3 regions of the Paenibacillus sp. VMFN-D1 genome follow, and region 1 is predicted to be linked to each of the others. Evidence: riboswitches for the same ligand, from Rfam matches in the RefSeq annotation. Region 1 holds a riboswitch; each other region holds the start of a gene.
The links. Region 1 has a riboswitch for cyclic di-AMP ahead of C7820_RS32075 (resuscitation-promoting factor). Riboswitches for the same ligand answer to the same signal wherever they lie in the genome.
Positions count from the first base shown of each region.

Region 2: it holds a riboswitch for cyclic di-AMP, as region 1 does, so the genes downstream of both, C7820_RS16110 (hypothetical protein) here and C7820_RS32075 (resuscitation-promoting factor) in region 1, are expected to answer to the same signal.
Region 3: it holds a riboswitch for cyclic di-AMP, as region 1 does, so the genes downstream of both, C7820_RS07290 (APC family permease) here and C7820_RS32075 (resuscitation-promoting factor) in region 1, are expected to answer to the same signal.

Region 1 covers NZ_QRDU01000009.1:49,631-51,897, forward strand. Annotated here, with positions in the region: gene C7820_RS32075 (resuscitation-promoting factor) at 150-1,319, opposite strand; cyclic di-AMP (ydaO/yuaA leader) riboswitch at 1,590-1,816, opposite strand; gene C7820_RS32080 (TatD family hydrolase) at 2,022-2,267, opposite strand, start outside.
Region 2 covers NZ_QRDU01000002.1:183,907-186,173, reverse strand. Annotated here, with positions in the region: gene kdpA (potassium-transporting ATPase subunit KdpA) at 1-678, opposite strand, end outside; gene kdpF (K(+)-transporting ATPase subunit F) at 748-825, opposite strand; gene C7820_RS16110 (hypothetical protein) at 967-1,356, opposite strand; cyclic di-AMP (ydaO/yuaA leader) riboswitch at 1,492-1,664, opposite strand; cyclic di-AMP (ydaO/yuaA leader) riboswitch at 1,787-1,997, opposite strand.
Region 3 covers NZ_QRDU01000001.1:1,544,993-1,547,259, reverse strand. Annotated here, with positions in the region: gene C7820_RS07295 (phosphotransferase enzyme family protein) at 1-292, shown strand, start outside; cyclic di-AMP (ydaO/yuaA leader) riboswitch at 514-677, shown strand; gene C7820_RS07290 (APC family permease) at 812-2,267, shown strand, end outside.

The sequences.
Region 1 (2,267 bases):
CATGATGCCTGTTCAGGTACTTTGCGGGGTCCCGGTATAGACAAACTGCTGTAAATTAACAACAAAAAGAAGAGGAATGCTCCTCTTCTTTAGCATGACATTTTCATGATCATAATACTATAACATTAGAATGGCAAAGTAAAACGAAATTAGTTCAGCTCCGGTTTGACCGGACCAATCACGTACACCTTAAGGCCGGATTTACGGCCAAAGTTGCGTGCTTGCTGGACGGAATCGTAGTATATATCGATTTTATTTCCCTTAATGGCTCCGCCCGTGTCTTCCGCACGACGGAAGCCAATGCCTTCAATGTAAACCCACCATCCCAAAGGAATGACGCTTGGATCAACCGCAATCGTGCGGCCTTCCGCGACGCGTGTTCCTGTGGCGGTGCGTGTGCCGACTCCGGACTCGCCAGACGAATAAGCGGTCATGGATACTTTGATCAGCTTCTTGTAGGAAAAGTCAACGCCGGCCTTGCTGACCCGGTTGTTACTGCTGCTGCTGACCTTCTTCACCTTGGCAGGGGTAGAAGAAGCTTTGGCAACGGCTGTTTTGACTTCGGTCACTACGGGAACAGGCTTTTTCTTCGTGCCGACGGCAATGACCTTATCCTTGGTCACCGTCTGCACTTTTTTGCCCACCATCTTCATGGACACCAGCTTGCCGTCTTTGTACTTCTTCTCAATGTACTGCACCATGACGCCAGGAGATCCCTGCTGAATCACCCGCGACTCGCCTTTGTAAATGCTGGGGTCGGAGGTTTTTACCACCCGGAAGGGGAGGGATTCATGACGCTGTACCACCTGTTTGTTCATCCGGACGATCCGGATGTCCGTGTTGGTGGAGACCGCCGTTTCGACAGCCGGCGTGACAATGTCCGTTTCCTTGACTTTGACGCCGGTTTCTTTCAGCACGTCGCCGACCGTTTTGGCCGTTGTATACAAATGCTTCGTTGCACCATCAGCCGTCACCTTCACAGGACTCGCGCGGTCGATCACGACCTTGTCGCCGTCGGATATAGCCCCGCTCAGCGGCATCGATATTTGGTCCTCGGGTTTCAGACTGATTTCCTGCTCATCCAGCATTTCTTGAAGTAAAGATGTATTGGTCTGTACAGATTTCATTTGACCGTCTACTACCAAATAAACTTGTTTTCGCGATTGACTGTACACGAGTAGCAAGATCATCAGGGTAACCGCGATTGAAACGATAGCTGCAGTGGAGATCTGGCGCAAATTCTCATGCTTCCATCGCAATGCGTAAGACATGCTGGAGATTTTTGAATCATGGGTCTTCTCTGGTTGGAAAACGCCCACTTTCTCGATCCTCCTTCATAGCCTCGCCGTCTAGAGTTATGCATGATTGTATTTGACGCGACTATACTCAATTTTTTACAAGAACCCACAGAAAGCATGCGTTCTTGCACCATGAACCAATCTCTCCATCATGATTTGTCACCTCCTGTTATACAACAGTATGATGACTGCCTCTCCTTTATTCAAAACAAAAGAAGCCGATAGAAAAGAGCTTACGAGGACTCTTTCGTGGCTTCCGGATGTCTGAATATCGGAATTGTCATGCACGAGGGTACCTCTCTTTATCCGCTTACGGGGTTAGCTGTCGGGTTCGGGCGAAAGAGAGCCGCCCTATTCGCGTCCTTACGCTCATGGCGTAAAGCCGTTCAATTCACCCCAGAGACCCAAGAAAGAAATCAAATACGTTTGCGAGCATGGGACCGCTTCCGGTCTGTCATGACCCGCTCCAGTATTGGTTCCCCCGTTCTCCCATGCGGGAGACTCAGCGAGACTGGTTCATGAAAGCTGCGAAGGTAAGACCTTAACGACAGCTCAATGATTCACTGAAAAGATGATATCCTGTTTTGATGCATGTTGTAAAGCGGTAATCAACCACGTTTATTTGAAAAAGTGGTTAAAAAAATGTAATATTCGGCGTTTTGTTTGTTAAAATTCTTTAATCATTCGCTCATGCTCATTTTTTCGGCTGTTTTTCTCCCGATTTCACACAATTCCAAATCGTTCCAGCCCATTTTGGGTGGTAATCTGGGCAATTTCCTCCAGGTCAACCCCCTTAATCTGGGCTGCAGCTTCAGCGACCAGACGGACGTTTGCCGACTCGTTTCTCTTCCCTCGGAAGGGGTGCGGCGTGAGATAAGGAGAGTCGGTTTCGATGAGCAGCCTGTCCATCGGAACCTGAGCCAGGACCTCTTTGGGGACTCTGGCATTCTTGAACGTAATAGGTCCGCC
Region 2 (2,267 bases), on a different contig from region 1:
CTTGATCGATTCCAGCGAGGCTACAGGACCCAGCGGAATCTGCTGCACGCCGCCTCCCAGCGTTTGCACGGCCCGCATCGGCTCCAGCGTCTGCGGCACTTTGAGCCCGACCAGCACCAGGGTTACGATGAGGGCAAGCGGCACGAACAGGCGGACATGCGCCTTGATAAAATCCTCGAAGAAGTTCCCGAGCCCCTCACCCCTGCGGGTGATGCCGCGCATAAAAGCAATCGCGATAGCCAGGCCCGAGGCTGCCGAGGTAAACATCATCATCGTGATGACGATCATTTGGCCAAAATAAGACATGCCGCTCTCTCCGCTGTAATGCTGGAGGTTCGTGTTCGTCATAAAGCTGATGACCGTGTTGAAGGACAGGCTCGCCTCCATATTGCCGATGCCGCTCGGGTTGCCCGGAAGGGCGCCCATCGTTCGCAGCAATATATAGCTGATCGCTACCAGAAAGATATTGGTTGTGATCATGCTGAGCGCGTACTTTTTCCAATTCATGCTGCCCCGCTGCTTCAGCCCGATGATCCGGTATAGAACTCTTTCTACGCCGCCGAAAATCCGGTCCGTCCGGTTCGGTTCATTGGAGAACATATGATATACGTAAGTGCCTACCGGCTTCACGAGCAGCAGGAGCACGAAAATGACGATACAAATTTGCAAAATATCCAAGGCTGGCTTCCCCCTCTTACGAGCATGTTCTGTTTTGGCCCCTTGAGGCTTACAGATTTAAAATACCGGTCAAAATTTTTCCGGATGGATCAAGGCGTAAACCAAATAGATAAAGACAAGCACGGCGAATGCCCCAACGACAATCATTGGTCTTTGCCCCCTTCTTCCACCACTCGGCCGCACCAATGAAGAAATAACAAGAACACGCCAAAGGTGGCAGCGAGCGCAAGTATCATATATACATCCATCATCGTTTCCGGTCTCTCCTTTGCATGGTTAGAATCATCTTTATTTCAGTAAAAATCCGACTTCGCCGTTTAAGGTATAAATGATGTGATCTGCACCAAGCCCCCGGTAAATGCCGGGTGAGCTGCCCCTCTGCGTAATGACATATACCGGTTCCGACGTCCAGGGACGGCAGATCTGCAAATAGCGGCAGGTCAGGTTGAGGCTGCTTTCAAACAGAAAGATTTTGCCGACCTCTATTTCGGGCACCACCCAATCCTCCGCGTGATTCGTATTCAGCCGGATGATCCTCTGCACCCCCATTTTTCTCAAAAGGCGTTCCTCCCGGGCACTGTTGGTCAGAACGGCAAAGGGCCTCTTCCAATACATCAGCAGCTTGATAAAATTGCGTCCCGCCTCGTTCGGCGCGGTCACGATGACGACGTTGTCCATTTCAAAGGCTCCTCCTGTGCGGCAGCCGCGAATACGCAAAAGAAGCCGCAGGGAAAGAAGGACCTTTCCCGCGGCTTCTTGAATGTGGACGAATATGAAGGATCGTCCTATATTCAAAATGCGCACGACAAGTGCTGCCTCTCCCGTTACGCTGACGAGGTTAGCTGTCGGATTCGGGCGTGAGAGTCGCCCTACCTTCCGGTACTTACCGTACCGGAAAGATTCACCCCGGCGGCTTCCATTCCAGGCGGCCGCTGTGGTTCCCCCGCTCCCGGCCGTATCCGGCCGAAATTAAGCGTTATTGATAAGTGTATGTGATTGTGATGAATGCTCTCTTTTGTTCCAGTAAGCTAAAAAAGGGTAAAAAAAACACAGAGGCCAGCTGATCCCCCTGTGATCCGAAAGTTTATTCGGGTCGCAAGTTTCATCATTCCTCTCTCAAACGACGCTTACGAGGTTAGCTGACGGATTCGAGCGGTGAGAGTCGCTCTACCCGGCCGGATCCATGGCATCCGTAGCCGGGATTCACCCCTGCGGCTGGCAGCAGACCCCCGACTCTCACACCGGTTCGCTGCTCCATGGCACGCGTTTGGTTCCCCCGATTTCCGCGCTTTTTTGCGGAAACTCAGCGATTAGTAATGGAAACTGTATTGAATACGCTCTGAATCATACACCCGCTCCTTCCAAGCTGTAAAGGCAGTCTAAAAATCATGAACCGCGAATTTTGGAACATTCAGGACCTTATTAGCGCTTACATTTTGGCTTTTTGACTTCTACCTCTTCCATGCTCCCGATTTGACGCATTTATGGAATCCAGGTCATTCGGGGACACTGGCTCGCAGGAATATCCGCATTGACTTTACAGTTCAATCGTTTAAAATTAAATTGTGTGCTTGGTAAATGCTTCGGCT
Region 3 (2,267 bases), on a different contig from region 1:
TGCGCCACCAGAGCTGGATATCGTGGGGTATACCGGGGACGGACTGGGTCATTTTCTCACAGGGTATGAGCAAGAACTAGGACAACGGATGGAGCTGAACCTGGATTTGCTGCGTTATTATGCATACCGCCATCATTTGAGAAACCTGACCCATTGGTGCATGAATATTTTGCATCGCGACCTGGAGCCGGATCAGCTGGATAACGACCTCGAAATGGTCCGGCATCACTGCTTGAACCGACTGGATACCGTAGAGGCTTCGCTGAGGAATGCGGCGGATCGAAATATTTAGAAGCCCGATATGAATTTAATAGCGTAAACAAGCGATATGCACAGCTACAGCCAGAAATTAATAGATTGCCGCCATTGTAAGCGTTGACATGGAGTTCTTTTGATTTTTTTCATACGTATCTCAAACCGTTTGCTTCTTTACAGCAGGCATCCGGAAGGAGTAAGATTCAATTCGTAATCGTGAACTTGTGAACCTGAAACGTAATGAACCTGAAACGTAATACTCCTTGATCGCTGAATTCTGAAGTCAGGAGCGGGGGAACCAAAGGGAGGAAGTTAAGCCTTCGTCCCAGGGGTGAATCACTTGATGTTCATTTATTGAGTGTAGGGATACTTTCGGTCCCGAATCCGTCAGCTAACCTCGTAAGCGTGATGAAAGAGGGATTTGTCGTGCGCGTAAAGTCACGGGAAGGTCCAGCTTTCCTGCGGCTTTTTTTGTTGTGCCCAAAAAGGGTTGAGCACGTGTCTAACGGGTACATCATGAGCATTTCAACTCTAACACTGGCGGTGACAAACATTTATGGCAGCATTGAAAAGACTTCTGATTGGACGGCCGCTGAAGTCTACCGAATTGGGAGAACAAAAACTGAACAAGAAAAAAGCGTTGGCCATTCTATCCTCCGATGCGCTGTCGTCCGTAGCGTATGGGCCGGAGCAAATTTTGCTGGTTCTGGTCACGGTCAGCACGGCGGCGTTCTGGTATTCGATACCGATCGGAATCGGCGTATTGATTTTGCTGGCTGCACTCATTTTATCCTACCGGCAGATCATCTTCGCTTATCCGCATGGCGGCGGCGCTTACGTTGTCTCCAAACAGAATCTGGGAATCTACCCCGGGCTTGTGGCCGGCGGATCGCTGCTGATAGATTACATTCTGACTGTTGCGGTCAGCGTTTCGGCGGGCACGGACGCACTGACTTCGGCGTTTCCGGCGCTGCATGAGCATACGGTGGGGATTGCCGTCACCTTCGTCATCCTCATTACGCTGCTGAATTTGCGGGGCGTCACCGAGTCAGCCTCCATCCTGGCTTATCCGGTGTATCTGTTCGCCTTCGCGCTGTTCATTTTGATCGGCGTCGGTATGTACAACATCGTGACCGGTCACGTTTCACCGCATTTGCATACGCCGGTCGGGACGCCGGTAGCGGGGATCAGCCTGTTCCTACTCTTAAAAGCTTTTGCTTCGGGCAGCTCCGCCCTGACCGGGGTCGAAGCGATCTCGAACGCCATCCCGAACTTCAAGGACCCGGCCCCGAACAATGCGGCCAAAACCTTGATGGCAATGGGGATTCTGCTGGCTGTACTCTTCTCGGGCATCGTATTTCTTGCTTATTATTTGGGCATATCCCCAAATCCCCAGGAGACGGTCGTTTCTCAGATTGCCAATCAGACGTTCGGACGGAATTTTATGTACTTTTTCATCCAGGGCACGACGGCACTGATCTTGATCCTGGCGGCCAATACCGGATATTCGGCGTTTCCGCTGCTGGCGGTCAATTTAGCCAAAGACCGGTTTATTCCCCGGATGTTTACTGTCCGCGGTGACCGTTTGGGATATTCGAACGGAATCATCATCCTTGGGCTACTGTCCATCGTGCTGATCGTCGCCTTCCACGGACAGACGGAACATTTGATCCCACTGTATGCGGTAGGGGTATTTATCCCTTTCACGCTCTCGCAAACGGGGATGATCGTCAAGTGGATTCGGGAAAAACCGCAGGGTTGGGTGACGAAGCTCGTGATCAATACGATCGGCGCGCTGATCAGCTTCACGGTGTCGGTGATGTTCTTCGCAACCAAGTTTGCGCAGATCTGGCCGGTACTGATCTTTTTGCCGCTGATTGTGTATCTGTTCCACCGGATCAAGAAGCATTATGAAGCGGTTGGCGAGCAGCTGCGGCTGTCGACATGTGAGCCGGCGGTACCGATTGAAGGCAACGTGATCATTCTCCCCGTTTCGGGCATTACGCATGTCG